DNA from 2 places in the Exiguobacterium sp. s152 genome. Region 1 is predicted to be linked to the other one. Evidence: riboswitches for the same ligand, from Rfam matches in the RefSeq annotation. Region 1 holds a riboswitch; the other holds the start of a gene.

Region 1 (7,954 bases):
CGGCTGGCTGCAAGTCAATCGAACCGGCGACCGCACGTTCTACGATGTCAGCGGACGAAAGTCGAAACCGATTGGCGACGCCTTTACGCTCGAACGGCATCGCGATGCGGAAGAACCATATTTCGTATACGATTCGCTCCATGAGTGGCATCCCGACCTGCAAGCGCACCAGACCGAGCTGCATCATTCAGCCCTCGTCATCCAGCCGGTGTCGAGCACAACGAACGCCGTCAGCTGCATGATTTCGACGACGGCGAACGGCGCATATGAAGAAGCGATTGCCGTCGAAATTCATCGTCTGTTGAAAACCTTGTCCTGGTCACTCGAACGGATTGACGAGCGGAACCGGCTCCAGCATGAGAGCCTGACCGACCCGATGACGGGGTTGCCGAACCAACGGGCGCTCAAGCGTTGGACGAAGGCGCGGTTGAACGATATCGCGTCGTATCCGTTGTCCGTGTTCTTGGTCGACTTGGATCACTTCAAGTCGATTAACGACACGTATGGTCATGCGTTCGGAGATGAAGTGCTCATCGAGGCCGGGGCGCTGTTCAGTCGTCTCGTCCGGAGCGGGGATCTCGTCACTCGTTACGGCGGCGAGGAGTTCGTCTTCGTCTTCCCGCGCATGAACGAGGCGGCCGCCCTCGTGACAGGGGAGAAGATTCGCCAAGCGCTTCGCGTCCATCCATTCGGCTCCGAAGGGATTCGGGTCCAAGTGACGGCGAGTATCGGCATCGAGACAATTCATGAGTATGAGGACCTCGATACGTTGTTACGCAATGCCGACCGGGCCATGTACGTCGGTGCGAAATTCAACGGCCGGGACCGTGTCGCCCATTATCGCGACACGTCGACGGAACGGATTCAATGATAAAAAGGAGAATCTCAATCATCGAGATTCTCCTTTACTTCTGTTCCGCCATGACTAGACTCGAACAGACATGAAGCTTAACCAGTTTCTATCATTTGAGATTTGTCTGTAACGCAGGTGATATGTGTTCGGATTTGCTAACCAAGGCCGGCGCCCGAACTCCTAGGGGAGAGCGATGCAAGGGTGACCCCGTAAAGCGCGGCACGCGCTGCGGAGGCATCCGCAGCGCCCCAGGAACGGAGGGTGCCGGCTGAGGTGGAAATCCTCTATACTCAAGCAATCAATTGTTATCACAATAAAGGAGGACACCGGATACCCGGCGTCCTCCTTATGAATGAAAGATTATAATTTCTGATTGAAAATTTCTGACTCGACCGCGTGAATCGCAGCTGACCATGAACCGTAGCGATGAAGAATCGCTTTTGTGGATGGTTTGTTGTTCCGTTTTGCCCATTCGCGATACGCTTCGAATGAAAGAGAGAAACCCATCTCGTGAATCGCTTCACGGAGTGCGGTGGAGAGCTCGGATTTCGAGTACGTCACACTCGCTTCAAGTCCGGCTTCGGCGCAGGCGTCATGCCACGAACCGAACGTCTTGACGATATGGTAATGGCTTGGTGCCTTCGGATGAAGTTTGCGCCATTCCTGATACTTTTTGAGCGTGATAATCGATCCCATGTCGCGTGAGTAGAGGGCGAGTGTCTCAATGATATCTTCACGCGTGTACTTTGGCATCTTGTCCGGGAGATCGACAGTCGCCTCGCCGTGCCATTCGTAGCCGGCGATGGCAAGCGCCTCGGCCCATGACCCGAATTGTCGGATAATCGACTCGGGAGACGGCCAGCTTTGTTCCATCGCGAAGCGACGATATACAGAGCGTCGTGGACGTTCCTTCAACAAGTCGCCGAGCAGCCGAATGCAGTGAATCATCCTCTGCTGTTCGGTGGACAAGTGGTGGGATTTAGTGGATAACGTTTGACTCAATGATGGTTCCTCCTTCCATGGACTCATATCTGAACCGATAAAGATGACGAAGTTGCTTCTACAATCATACTATCGGCCAGTTTTTATAATTTATAAGTGCATTGCTCAAGTTTTTTTAAACTGATTTTATGAACTGTTAGGTCTAAAGTCCTGTTAGCACTTTGAAAAAATGGTAACAGTTCTATTACAAATTTAATATTAAATGGATTCAATTGTAAACAAAAAGTTTTATCGTGGCTAATATGTAATAATCTGTACGAAAAAAGTACCCAACTGGCCAATGGGGTCATCACCGTCGCACCAGTTGAGTACTCTTCTATAATAAATTTAATTTTCAGACTAATCAAATGAAAGTTTTGAAAATAACGATTTTTTTTGAAAGGGTGGTCAGTGAAACGGACGGTCTGCTAAAATAATGGAATTGATGTAAAAAAGAAAAGAGGATAATACGATATGACAATATGGTTATTTTATCTGCTGCTCGGCTTGATTCAAGGGTTCACCGAGCCGATTCCAATCTCATCGAGCGGTCACTTGGTCATCTTCCAAGAGCTGTTTGATATTCAATTACCAGGACTCTCGTTCGAGATTTTCGTGAACTTTGCTTCATTACTCGCTGTTTTGACGATTTATCGGCAGGATGTCATCCGTCTCATCGTCAGTCTGTGGACGTTCTTGTTTAAAAAGGACCGCAGTGACGAGACGATGGTCGACGTCAAGTTCATTGGTCTCTTGCTCGTCGCCACGGTCCCAGCCGGTGTGCTCGGCGTCCTGTTCGGCGATTGGATTGGCGAGAAGCTCAGTGGCGTCGCCACGGTCGGTTATACGCTCATCTTGACCGGGGTCGCGCTCTGGTTCATCCGGAATATGCGAGGGAATAAAGGAGACAGCGGCATCACGCTCCGCGACGCCATCTTGATCGGTCTCGCCCAAGCGGTCGCGCTCATCCCAGGCATCAGCCGTTCCGGGGCGACAATCGTCATGGCGATGTTGCTCGGCATCAAGCAAGAGTCGGCGCTTCGTTTCTCGTTCTTCCTTTTCATCCCGATCAGTCTCGGGGTGACGATTTTAGATGGACCGGAGTTGTTCACGAATCCAGAGACACGTGATTTGTTCGGACCGCTCATCTTGGCGTTCATCGCCTCGTATGCGCTCACGGCCATCTCGCTCAAGTGGTTCCAACACATCATGGCGAAAGGCGAGCTCAAATACTTCTCGTTATATTGCTGGATTGTCGGACTCCTCGTCGTTTTATTCTTGGCTTGATTTACAGGGCGCTGCTCATACGAGCGGCGCTTTTTTTGCGCATTTCGTTTTGCCATCCATTTATTTTTGCGCTAAAGTGGAAACGTACAAACAAATATTCCTTCGGGGTCGGGTGAAAGTCCCAACCGGCGGTGATGGGCGCGAGCCTTAAGTCCGTGACCCGGGCGCACGTGTGCGAACGGTGGATCTAGTGCGATTCTAGAGCCGACAGTATAGTCTGGATGGGAGAAGGAAACATGACAGGTCCATGCGACCTGTAGTTCGTCGTACGTTTTTCTGTAAAGAAAACGCTTATTTGGCTTGCCCAAATGACGATGAACGGCTCCCACCGAGACCTTGAGGATCATTCCTTGAGGTCTTTTTGTTTGTACGAAACAAGGAGGGAGATTATGCAACAGTACATGCAACAAGCCATCCAATTGGCCAAATCCGCCTCATCGACCGGCGTCAATCCGCGTGTCGGAGCCGTCATCGTCAAGGACGGTCGGGTCGTCGGGTTCGGCGCCCACTTGAAGGCGGGGGAAGCGCACGCCGAAGTGCACGCCATCCGCATGGCCGGGGCCGCGGCCTATGGCGCGACGATGTACGTCACGCTCGAACCGTGCTCGCATCATGGCAAGACACCGCCGTGTGCCGATTTAGTCGTGGAGTCGGGCATCAAGCGGATCGTCATCGCGATGAGCGATCCGAACCCGCTCGTGGCGGGACAGGGCATCGCTCGATTGAAAGCGGCCGGGATTGAAGTCGAGGTCGGACTGCTCGAGCGTGAGGCACGAGCGCTCAATGTGGCGTTCTTGCGTTCGCTCGAGACGAGACGGCCTTACGTCGTCTTGAAGACCGCGACGAGTCTTGACGGCAAAGTCGCCCTCGATACTGGTGACAGCAAGTGGGTGACCGGGACCGAAGCGAGACGGGACGTCCATGAACTGCGGTCGACGGTCGATGCGATCTTGACCGGTGTCGGCACCGTGCTCGCCGATGATCCGGCGCTCACCGTCCGGCTCGACCGCGAGACGACGCAACCGCTCCGGGTCGTGCTCGACCGGGAGTTGCGGACGCCGCTCTCGAGTCAGCTCGTCCGGACGGCGAACGATGTGCCGGTATTGCTCTACACGACGTCTGACGATGTATCGAAACGGGACGCGTTTATCGAGCGTGGCGTCGAACTCGCGGCGTACACGTCGCTCGACGCTTTCCTGCAAGACGTCTACGCACGCGGCATCGGTCGCCTGCTCGTCGAAGCGGGACCGACGCTCGTCACCTCGCTCTTGGACGGACAGTTCGTCGACGAGTGGGTCATGTATCAGTCGCCACGCGTGTTCGGTGGCAAGGGTGGTTTCTACCGCTCGCATCATGACGGTCCGCTCGATGTGATCGAGCGGTATGACGTGCAATCGGTCGAGACGGTCGGCACCGACATCAAGCTCATCATGCGAAAGGAGGAGTCCGATGTTCACGGGAATCGTTGAAGAAATCGGCAGTGTGAAAGCAGTGAAACGGAACGGGCCATCCCTCCGGCTCACGCTTGCCGGGAAGGTCGTGCTTGAGGATGTGAAACTCGGTGACAGCATCTCTGTCAACGGTATCTGTCTCACGGTGACGACGTTCGACCGTGACAGTTTCTCGGTCGACGTCATGCCGGAGACGCTCAAGGCGTCGAGTCTCGACGGGGTCCGCCCCGGCACGAGCGTCAACTTGGAGCGGGCCATGCCCGCGAACGGACGCTTCGGCGGTCACTTCGTCTCGGGTCACGTCGACGGCGTCGGGCGCATCGTCAAAAAACGGTCGCTCGCGAACGCCGTCTATGTCGACATCAGCTGTGAGCCATCGCTCCTCCGCTATATCGTCCCGAAAGGTTCGATTTCGGTCGACGGGACGAGCTTGACGGTGTTTGACGTGACGGAACGCGGATTCACGTTGTCGCTCATCCCGCACACGTACAGTGAGACGGTGCTCGGGATGAAGCAGGCCGGGGACGCGGTCAATTTGGAATGTGACATGTTGGCTAAATATATGGAAAAACTCGTAAGTCAAAAACCGATGACGCTTGAATCGCTCGCGTCACAAGGATATGGGAAGGCGGGATGGTAATGTTCCATACAATCAAAGAAGCAGTCGAAGACTTGAAGAAGGGACGCCCCATCATCGTTGTCGATGACGAGGACCGGGAGAACGAAGGGGACTTCGTCGTGCTCGCGGACAAAATGACAGCAGAGACGATGAACTTCCTCATCACGGAAGGGAAAGGGCTTGTCTGCGCTTCTCTCGCCGAGGAAGTGGCCGTCCGGCTCGACTTGCAGCCGATGGTCACGAACAGTACCGACCCGCACGGCACGGCATTTACGGTCAGTGTCGACCACGTCGATTCGACGACGGGCATCTCGGCGGGCGAACGGGCCCATACGGTGCGCGAACTCGCGAACATCAACGCCCGTCCGGCCGATTTCCAACGTCCGGGACATATCTTCCCGCTCATCGCCAAAAAAGGCGGCGTCTCGGTCCGGCGCGGACATACGGAAGCGTCGGTCGATTTGGCGCGCCTCGCCGGCAGTGAACCGGTCGCCGTCATCTGTGAGATTATCCGCCCGGACGGCGAGATGGCCCGGGTGCCGGACCTTGAACGCGTCGCGGAAGCGCATGATTTAAAATTCATCACGATTGAGGCGCTCGTCCGTTATATGGAGACGGACCTCGTCGAACGAGAGGCGGACGTATCGCTCCCCTCGGTGAAAGGGGACTTCCGATTGATTGGTTATCGGAACGTCCTCGATCGGGAAGAACACGTCGCGCTCGTCAAAGGTGAGCTCGAATACGCACCGCTCGTCCGGATTCATTCCGAATGTCTGACCGGCGACGTGTTCGGCTCGTATCGTTGCGACTGCGGGCCGCAACTCGATACCGCGATGGCGAAAGTGGAGGCCGAAGGCGGTGTCATCTTGTATATGCGTCAAGAAGGGCGCGGCATCGGTCTGCTCAACAAGTTGAAGGCGTACGAGTTACAGGAACAAGGGCTTGATACGGTCGAGGCGAACGTTGCCCTCGGTCTGCACGCTGATTTACGCGATTATCGGGTCAGCGCAGCCATGTTGCGTGACCTCGGCATCACGAACGTCCGGCTCATGACGAACAACCCAGAAAAAGTCGACGCCTTGGAAGCGTGCGGCCTCACGGTCATCGAACGGGTCCCGATTCTTGTCGGCGCCCATGCCGCGAACGAGCAGTATAGATTGACGAAACAACAAAAAATGAACCACTTTGGAGGAGAAGAATCATGATGCATACAATCGAAGGAAACTTGGTCGGAAAAGGCTTGAAAGTCGGAATCGTCGTCGGAAGGTTCAATGATCTCATCACGATGCGTTTGCTCGACGGGGCGAAGGATGCGTTGAAGCGCCACGGCGTCGAACAAGACGACGTTGAACTCGCGTTCGTCCCGGGAGCGTTCGAACTTCCGCTCGTCGCGAAGAAGATGGCGATGAGCAAGAAGTATGACGCCGTCATCACACTCGGTGCCGTCATCCGCGGCGCGACACCACACTTCGACTACGTCTGCAGCGAAGCAGCGAAAGGTGTCGCCCAGGCGAGTTACCAGTCAGAAGTACCGGTCATTTTCGGCGTCTTGACGACAGAGACGATTGAGCAAGCAATCGAGCGGGCCGGAACGAAAGCTGGGAACAAAGGCTGGGAAGCGGCAACGGCGGCCATCGAGATGGCGAACTTAATGAAACAATTTTAAAAAAGAACGACTGTCGCTCCTCAGGCTGTTGAAGAACCAAGTCGCATATCGCAATTTGGTTCTTCTTTTTTATGTGTGTGAAGGGATTGAGGAGCTCTGTCTGACATTAACTGAAAGAAATGCTATGGAGACGGTCGTGTCAGGATGATAGATTGGCGCTTCCCGTCATTTGCCCGCAATCGAACGTGAAGCGAAGTCTGTGAAACTCGTTTTTAGTTATTTATACCCAGTTTAAAATAGTTAAAAAGACTCAAAATCTCTGTTGGATAACCGATACTTATATATATGAGAATGATGGAGGGGTTTGGATGAGGCACGTCATTACGGCACTGGAAAATGAGTTGCGGAAGCAAGAAGAATTGCATCATTTAGTGTCTTTGTTACTCAATCGTTTTTTAACTACATCGTTGGACGATTTCTCGGAGCGGGTGAATCATTCTTTGGAAGAACTAGGGCGTTACTTTCAAGCGGATCGGGTGTATGTATTTGATTATGATTTCGAAAAGAAACTTTGTCACAATACATTTGAGTGGTGTGCACCAGGCGTCTCGTCCGAGTTGGATAATTTACAGAACGTCCCGTTAGATGCGCTTCCTGAATGGGTGAATACCCATATGAAAGGCGAATCGATGTACATTCCTCAAGTCGAAGCATTACCCGTTGAAAGTGGGATCCGACAAATTCTCGAGCCTCAACAGGTTCAAAGTCTTCTCGCGGTTCCGATGATGAGCGGGAATTACTGTCATGGCTTCGTTGGATTCGATTCTGTCATGCAAGAACGAACGTATTCGAAACATGAACAAAACGTACTAAAAGATTTTAGCAATGCACTTCTCGGGGCAGTCGAACGTCACCGGGTTGAAGCGCAACGTGAAATGATTCACCAGCAATTGATTGTCGCGAAGCAAGAAGCGGAACGGGCCAACATTGCCAAAAGTGAATTTCTCTCCAATATGAGCCATGAAATTCGAACCCCGTTAAATGTGATTCTTGGATTTTCCCATTTACTCAAACAAGAAGGATTAGATCAAAAAAATAAACGACGTGTCGAAGACATTCTCCAAAATGGCGAACATTTACTGATGCTCATTAATGAA
Region 2 (7,954 bases), 210 kb from region 1:
TCAATCATCATAATGACGAAAATCGGATAGATGAACACGAGCGTCCATGTTTTTTTAAGTAGCATGTTCAAAATGAAGCCGATGCTGAAGAAGATGACCAAATAAAGAATCGCCCCAATGACAGCCTGGATGATATGCATGCGATTGCCCCCTTTTCCCGTTGTCTATTATACCGAATCGTCTGCGCTTAGGTCAAAGGTGAACCGCACCCTACCGACAATAAAAAAGTGACCCGCTCCTAGGAGCGGGCCACTCAGATATATGGCTTAGAATTTACCTTTTTTGAGGACGAGACCGTACTTCTTCAATTCGAGGAAGTGTTTGTTGTCGATCACTTTCTTCATGAATGAAGCGTTGCGACCGAAGATCTTTTTGCCCATGACGATACCGATGCCGTCGTTATGGCCAAGTGATGCGACTGTCCCTTTGCTCTCATACGTGAACTTCGAAGTTGATTTCCCGTTGATGAGTGCTGCGATGTTTTTCGCCACGTTGTGCGCTTGTTGTGTCGCGATTTGGGCAGTCGGCGGGTATGGACGGTTTGAGACCGGATCCATGACAGCCGAGCAGTCACCGATGATGAAGACGTTGTCGTGACCAGGGGCACGGTTGTCCGCCTCGACCATGACACGGTTACGGACCGCTTCAAAACCAGACTTCTCAACGATCGGGCTACCGCTGACGCCACCTGTCCAGAGAATCGTGTTCGCTTCAATCGTCTCTGTCGTGTCGCCTTGGAGTGGACCGAATGTGACGACACCAGGCTCAACGCCTTTGATGCCGTTGCCGAGTTTCATCTCGACGCCGTTTCGTTCGAGCCATTTCTGCGCATACGTCGTGAGTTCTGGGTCGAAACCAGGAAGTACAGTCGGAGCGGCCTCGATGTTCACGATGCGAACCGCTTCACGTGGCACGTCATACTGTTTGCAAAGCTCAGGCACACGGTTGACGAGCTCACCGAGGAACTCGATTCCTGTGAAGCCGGCGCCACCGACAACAATCGTCACGTACGAGCGGTCAGCTGAACCGTTCGTTTTATATTGAGCGAACGAGTACTCGATATGTTCTTTGATTTTACGGACGCTGTTGAGCGAGCTGATTGTCATCGCATGCTCTTTAAGGCCAGGGATACCGAATGTCTCCGGTACGCCGCCAAGCGCGAACACGACATAATCATATTCAACTGCTGAACCGTCTACGAGCAAGACTTGTTTTGCCGTAGTATCGACGCGATCGACGATCCCTTTGACAAATTTCACACGTGACGGGTTCACGACGTCGTTGATGTAAATGCGAGCTTGATCCGGTTTCATCGTTCCGGCCGCTGGCTCATGAAGCCACGTCGTCTGGTAATGGTAATCATGCTTGTTGATGAGCGTGATGTTCGCGTCGCCAGCTGAGAGCGTCTTCTGGAGGTTGACCGCTGTGATGAGTCCACCGAAACCTGCGCCAAGAATAACAATGTTAGGTCGTTTCATGTTCATTTCCACCTTGTTTTGATAGTTTTGTTTTCTTGAACAATCATGTTGTGTGTTTTTTCACATGAGTGTTCACAATAAAGCCTAAACCTTGTTCAACCAATGTTCACAATTGCTTCTCGTTCATTGTACGCTGTTTGTTTTGTTTTCTCAATGGAAAAGCATATCTTCTTGAAATTTTTTTGAATGTGTAGCATGTTTGTACAGAATGGATTTAATTCACGATTGTCACTATAATAGATGTATACGTTTTGAGGAGGAATTCGATGAAATCGACGAAAGATGTGATCATCATCGGTGGCGGCCCGGTCGGACTGTTCACCGCATTTTATGCAGGTATGCGCCAACTTGATACGGCGTTGATTGAAAGTTTGCCACAACTCGGCGGACAATTGTCGACATTGTATCCAGAAAAATATATTTACGACATCGCGGGCTTCCCGAAAGTGAAGGCCCAAGATTTGATTGACCAATTGAAAGCCCAGGCTGATCAGTTCGAACAAGACTACCGTCTCGGGGAGACCGTTGAAACGGTCGAGCGTCTTGAAGACGGCACGTTCCAGATTACGACGAATAAAGATGAGTACCATACGAAAGCCATCATCATCACGGCTGGGAACGGGGCATTCGCCGCACGACCGCTCGGCCTCGATGGTTGCGAAGACTATGCGAACCTTCATTACTTCGTCGACAACATGGAGAAGTTCCGTGACCGTCGCGTCATGATCGCCGGTGGCGGCGACTCTGCCGTCGACTGGGCACTCATGCTCGAAGGCATCGCCAAAGAAGTCCATATCGTCCATCGCCGTGACCGCTTCCGGGCCCACGAGCATACGGTCGAACAGATGAAAGCTTCGACGATTAACGTCTGGACGCCATATAACATCGAATCACTCTCAGGTGAGACGCACATCGAGTCGGTCGAATTGACGGACAAAGACGGCGAATCGAAATTCGTCGAGATCGATGACCTCATCTGTAACTACGGTTTCGTCTCGTCACTCGGCCCAATCAAAAACTGGGGCATGGAGTTCGAGAAGAACACAATCCGCGTCGACTCACGCATGGAGACGACGGTCGCCGGCATCTTCGCTTGCGGTGACATCGCCACGTATGAAGGAAAAGTGAAATTGATTGCGACCGGCTTCGGAGAAGCCCCAATCGCCATCAACCAAGTGAAGCAGCTCGTCGACCCGACAGCGCGTCACCCGCAACACTCAACTTCGGTATTTGCCGGGAAATAAAGATATGGCCCTCATCATCGCGATGAGGGCCATTTTCATTTACGGATGGTTTGGAGGATGACCCGATCGAGCCAGTCATCGAGTTGGGTAAAGACGAAGCCGGCCTTTTTCGCCTCGGCAATCGACATGTAATAGTCGACGTCCGTATCATATGGCGACGACTCGCCGTCTTTGATGATTTGGACCGGTTTATTTAAATGATGGCCAATCCGCTCCATGAGTGCACCGAGTGAGATGATGCCCTCACTCGCCGCATTGAACGGACCGGTCACATTGGCCCGACCGACCCACTCTAAAAACGACGCCGCCTCAAAACTTGAGATAAAGCCCATCTTTGCTTCGGGATGATGCAGGACGATCGGCTCTTCTCGACGGACGGCATCGATATAAAACTTGAGACGATCCGTATAGTCGTCTGGACCTAAGACGATCGGCAGACGGACGGTCGCGACCGGGAACGAGGCGCGGTGAAAGAAGTAGGACTCGGCTTCTCGTTTACCTTGTCCATAGTCGTGATCGGACTCGAGATGATAGTCATGATGAAGCGGATTGAAGTCACTTTCTTTCAAATCGGCGCCAGGTGCATAGACCGACATCGTCGACGTGAGCACATATTTGCCAACTTGATCCATGAACGCGTCCGATGCGATTTTCGCCTGATATGGATTGAAACAAATATTGTCATAGACGAGGTCGTAACGGTCGCGCGATAAATCTTTCATCGTCGCCACCGACTGTCGGTCCCCTTTGATGGAACGAATGCCTTCCGCCTCTGGCACTTGGAGCTGTCCACGCGTCACAATCGTCACATCATCACCGGTCTCCGCCAAGCGAAGCGCCAACCGCTTTCCAAAATAGCGTGACCCACCGAATATCAATACTTTTCTCATCGTCCCTACCCCTCCTACATAAAAATGACATCTCTTTTCATTTTCCCTTGGTTCCTCTCGACTAATCTTCCACATCCTTGAATTTTTTTGTTATTCTTATATATATGATAGAAGAAAGAGGCGAGACCCATGCATCAAATCATGTTAGAAAAAGGATGGACGTGTGAGTTACCGAAACAATACGCCATCTACCAAAGCTTATCCGATTTCAGCCGCTACTCAGTGCTTGACCAAGAGGAAGAGAGCGTCTGTTCGTTCCAAATCACGACCGACACATGCAAAATCACGGCGTTCCGCCCTTGGCAACATCACATCGAATTGAATGCGACATCCAAAGTGATTCGCTTGATTTTGATGGAAGAAACCGACTGAATCGAAAAAGGCCAATCGTCCACACGATTGGCCTTTCGTTTAGCAATCTCCAGGTGTCCCGGCGTTCGACGCCGTCCGGAAACTCGAACCACATCCACACGTGGCGATGGCGTTCGGATTTTTAATCGTGAACCCGCCTCCGAGCATCGACTGCTTATAGTCGATTTCGAGCCCGTCGACGACCCCATGGTCGGCTTCGGCGACGATGACGCGGACGCCGTGATGGTCGAATTGGATATCTCGATCCGTTTTATCTTCATCGAATCCCATTCCGTACGAGAGACCGGTGCAGCCTCCGCCTTGGACCTTGATGCGCAAGTACTGATTCTCGGGGTGTTCTGTCTGTTTCATCATATCGATGACTTGTAATGCAGCTGACTCTGTCAAATGAATCATCTGAACTCCTCCTTCATTATCTTAACTTCAAGTCAACTGACTTGAGATTTTGTGAAATATCTTGTATAACTAAACTGTAACAAAAAAAATTAAATCGTTCCATCTTCGGGGCAGGGTGAAATTCCCGACCGGCGGTATTGAAGACATGATCTTCTCAGCCCGTGAGCGAGCAAGGCGTTGCTTGCTGATTTCGTGAGATTCGAAAGCCGACAGTAAAGTCTGGATGGGAGAAGATGGCGGCATCCGACCGATATCCGGATGTTTTCTTTGACGTGGTCTCTTCCGCGACGGAAAACATCTATTTCGTATGCGCGTAACCTCTCCCGATTGTATGATGCAATCGGGATTTTTTATGCGACGGGTGCCATTCATCAAGGAGCGACAAAAGGAGAGATTTTGATGAAAACAACGCGCAACAAACGATTGACAACACTGGTGACGCTATCGATGCTCGGGGCCATTTCTTTTGTCCTCATGCTCTTTAACTTCCCGCTGCCTTTCCTACCACCATTTCTAAAAGTGGACTTTAGTGACATTCCCGCGCTCGTCGCCGGGATCGTCTTCTCCCCACTCGCAGGCGTCGTGGTCGTCGCTCTAAAAAACGTCCTCTACTATGTCTTTAACGGTGGCGGCGTTCCGGTCGGTGAAGTCGCAAACTTCTTTGCAGGAGTCGCCTTCATGTATCCGGTCGCATGGTTCTACCATAAACGTAAAACGAATAAAGCGCTCGCTTCAGGTCTCGTGGCCGGTACGATCACGATGGCACTCAGCTTGGCGATTTTGAACTATTTACTCATCTTACCAGCCTACGCGTTCTTCTTCGGCATGACCGAGATGGCGCAACCGGCAGTTAAAACGGACCTCGTCCTCTACGGCATCTTGCCGTTCAACCTCATCAAAGCGTTGTTGATTAGCGCCTTGTTCGTCCCCCTCTTCCTCAAATTGAAGCCGTGGATCGAACGCCAGCGGATGCAACTCCAGGCTTAATGCGAAAAGCACCTAGAAATAGGTGCTTTTTTGTATGGTTGCGTTATGCTTGAGGAAGAATAGGAGGGAATCACTTGAAAACGATTGAAGAGGTCACTCACTTTTTAGAGAATGATTCGGAATTGAGGGGTCTCTTGAAAGACGTCGCTTCCCTCGAGCTACCCGACTGGTGGATCTGTGCCGGATACGTGCGGGCGAAGATATGGGATGACGTGCATGGCTATCCAACACCAACGCCGACCGAGGACGTCGATGTCATCTACTTTGACCGGTCTCAAATTGACGAGGCGATTGAAAAAGAATATGAGGCACAATTACACGTCCTGTCCCCGACCGTCCCGTGGTCGGTCAAAAATCAAGCGCGGATGCATCTGGTTAATCAATTGCCGCCCTATCAGTCGGCGATCGACGCCTTGGCCCATTTCCCCGAGACCGTCACCGCCATCGGGGTCAGCCTCGATGCGAACGACCGCTTGATCGTGGCCGCGCCTTACGGTGTTGATGACATCATCGAATTGAGGCTGCGACCGACCCCAGCATTTGCAGACGGATCCCCGCATCACCACATTTATCAAGCGCGGATCCAAAATAAGAATTGGCAAGCCATTTGGCCGAAACTTCAAGAAGTGGACGTGACTCGTCACGGACTGTAGAACCCGACCGCCGATACGGTCGGGTTTTGCTGTGCGTTCATAAACGTCTTCACAAAAAAGAGTGACCACCGAAGTGATCACTCTGGGTATATCGGATTTGATTAGAGAAGCAGACCAGCAAGCGTGGCTGACATCAAGTTGGCAAGCGTACCTGCGAGAATCGCGAGGACACCCATACGTGCGATGTCGTTCCGACGGTTCGGTGCCATTCCACCGAGACCACCGAGAAGGATTGCAAGTGACGAGATGTTGGCGAATCCACAAAGTGCGAAGGCGATCATCGCTTCCGTACGTGCTGAAAGTTCACCAGTACCGATGATTGGTGCGAATTCAGAGAAGGCAACGAATTCGTTCAAGACGAGTTTTTGACCGAGGAAGCTACCGAACTGAACCGCATCAGCCCACGGTACACCGATGATAAACGCGAGTGGTGCAAACACGTAACCAAGAATCAATTCAAGTGAGAGGCTCTCAAATCCGACCAAGCCGCCGATTCCACCAAGAATCAAGTTGACGAGCGCAATCAATGAAACGAAGGCGAGAAGCATCGCACCGACGTTCAAGGCGAGGAAGAGACCGTCAGACGCACCGCGAGCGGCTGCATCGACGAAGTTCGCTGCTTTGTCCTCTTCATCTTCAGCGATTTCGATGTCATCATTGTACTCTTCTGTTTCAGGAACGATGATTTTGGCGAACAAGAGACCAGCAGGTGCAGCCATGAAGCTCGCTGCGAGCAAGTACTCGAGCGGTACACCAAGGGCAGCGTATCCAGCGAGAACCGAACCGGCAACCGACGCGAGTCCCCCGACCATGACGGCGAAGAGCTCCGATTGTGTCATCGTTGGAAGGTAAGGCTTGATGACAAGCGGTGCTTCCGTTTGACCGACGAAGATGTTTGCCGTCGCTGAGAGCGACTCTTTACGTGATGTGCCGAGAGCTTTCGCAAGGGCTGTACCGAGAATTCGGATGACCCATTGCATGACACCGAGGTAGTAAAGCAAAGCGATTAAAGAAGACATAAAAATGATAATCGGCAACACTTGGAATGCGAAGACGAAGTTGTCCCCTCCTACAGCTGTACCGAAAACGAAGGCGATTCCGTCATTTGCTGTGTTCAAGACGTTCTGAACGCCTCCTGAGATCCATTCTAACGCGCTACGTCCTGCTGATGTGAAGAGGACGAGGAAAGCGAACGTAAACTGTACCGCGAAAGCGGCAAGAACGGTACGCCATTTGATGGCTTTACGGTTGGTTGAGAAGATGTAAGCGATTCCAATTAGTGCCAAAATACCAACCACGCTCATGATATTCATTGGTGTTGTGCTCCTTTCATATTGGGGAAACCTGATATTGTGATATACCCGAATCGAGATATGTCCTACCGTTTGAAACGCTTTCTTTTTATGTTGTTAAACGTCAGACAACCTACATTCGAACCTCTTTGAATATAACAGACCCTTTTTAAAAATGCAACGGGTCAAAACAGTCAAAATAAAAAAAGTTTGAAGTTGCTTCAAACTTTTTCACCAAGCCATTTCTTCAATTTTTTCATATACGTTCGTCACGAGTTGCTCTGGCGTATCTCCCGTCACGACCTCGCCATCGACTAGGCAAAACAAGTCGAGCGAACAGACGCCACAGTAGCCTGTACAGCCGTATTCAACGACATCCAGGTCTGGATCGGACTCTAGTTTGGCCCGGGCGATTTGCGAGCCCATCGCCAAATTGGAGGCACAGAACTCAATGATCGGATTCATCATGTCATTCACCCTTCCCCTTTCCCTCAAAACAGGAAAATGGTTCTTCTACGGCGTATTATAACATGATACAGTTGAAGTGTAACAAAGGGGGATTTTTATGCGCAAATTAGTCGTCTTGGGAGGCGGTTACGGGGGTATGCGTGTAATCGAACGCGTCCTCGGCCATCAGCTGAA

Evidence for each region. Region 1 has a riboswitch for FMN ahead of ribD (bifunctional diaminohydroxyphosphoribosylaminopyrimidine deaminase/5-amino-6-(5-phosphoribosylamino)uracil reductase RibD). Riboswitches for the same ligand answer to the same signal wherever they lie in the genome.
Region 2: it holds a riboswitch for FMN, as region 1 does, so the genes downstream of both, KNP72_RS02225 (ECF transporter S component) here and ribD (bifunctional diaminohydroxyphosphoribosylaminopyrimidine deaminase/5-amino-6-(5-phosphoribosylamino)uracil reductase RibD) in region 1, are expected to answer to the same signal.

The regions. Positions count from the first base shown of each region.
Region 1 covers NZ_JACSLX010000001.1:635,668-643,621, reverse strand. Annotated here, with positions in the region: gene KNP72_RS03310 (GGDEF domain-containing protein) at 1-871, shown strand, start outside; gene KNP72_RS03305 (homing endonuclease associated repeat-containing protein) at 1,214-1,855, opposite strand; gene KNP72_RS03300 (undecaprenyl-diphosphate phosphatase) at 2,309-3,121, shown strand; FMN riboswitch at 3,216-3,358, shown strand; gene ribD (bifunctional diaminohydroxyphosphoribosylaminopyrimidine deaminase/5-amino-6-(5-phosphoribosylamino)uracil reductase RibD) at 3,511-4,590, shown strand; gene ribE (riboflavin synthase) at 4,571-5,212, shown strand; gene ribB (3,4-dihydroxy-2-butanone-4-phosphate synthase) at 5,212-6,396, shown strand; gene ribH (6,7-dimethyl-8-ribityllumazine synthase) at 6,393-6,857, shown strand; gene KNP72_RS03275 (GAF domain-containing hybrid sensor histidine kinase/response regulator) at 7,166-7,954, shown strand, end outside.
Region 2 covers NZ_JACSLX010000001.1:430,163-438,116, forward strand. Annotated here, with positions in the region: gene KNP72_RS02195 (YuiB family protein) at 1-140, opposite strand, end outside; gene KNP72_RS02200 (NAD(P)/FAD-dependent oxidoreductase) at 267-1,478, opposite strand; gene KNP72_RS02205 (NAD(P)/FAD-dependent oxidoreductase) at 1,745-2,722, shown strand; gene KNP72_RS02210 (NAD-dependent epimerase/dehydratase family protein) at 2,758-3,612, opposite strand; gene KNP72_RS02215 (hypothetical protein) at 3,742-3,984, shown strand; gene KNP72_RS02220 (HesB/IscA family protein) at 4,024-4,380, opposite strand; FMN riboswitch at 4,478-4,619, shown strand; gene KNP72_RS02225 (ECF transporter S component) at 4,780-5,367, shown strand; gene KNP72_RS02230 (nucleotidyltransferase family protein) at 5,442-6,020, shown strand; gene KNP72_RS02235 (NupC/NupG family nucleoside CNT transporter) at 6,122-7,333, opposite strand; gene KNP72_RS02240 (YuzB family protein) at 7,544-7,780, opposite strand; gene KNP72_RS02245 (NAD(P)/FAD-dependent oxidoreductase) at 7,878-7,954, shown strand, end outside.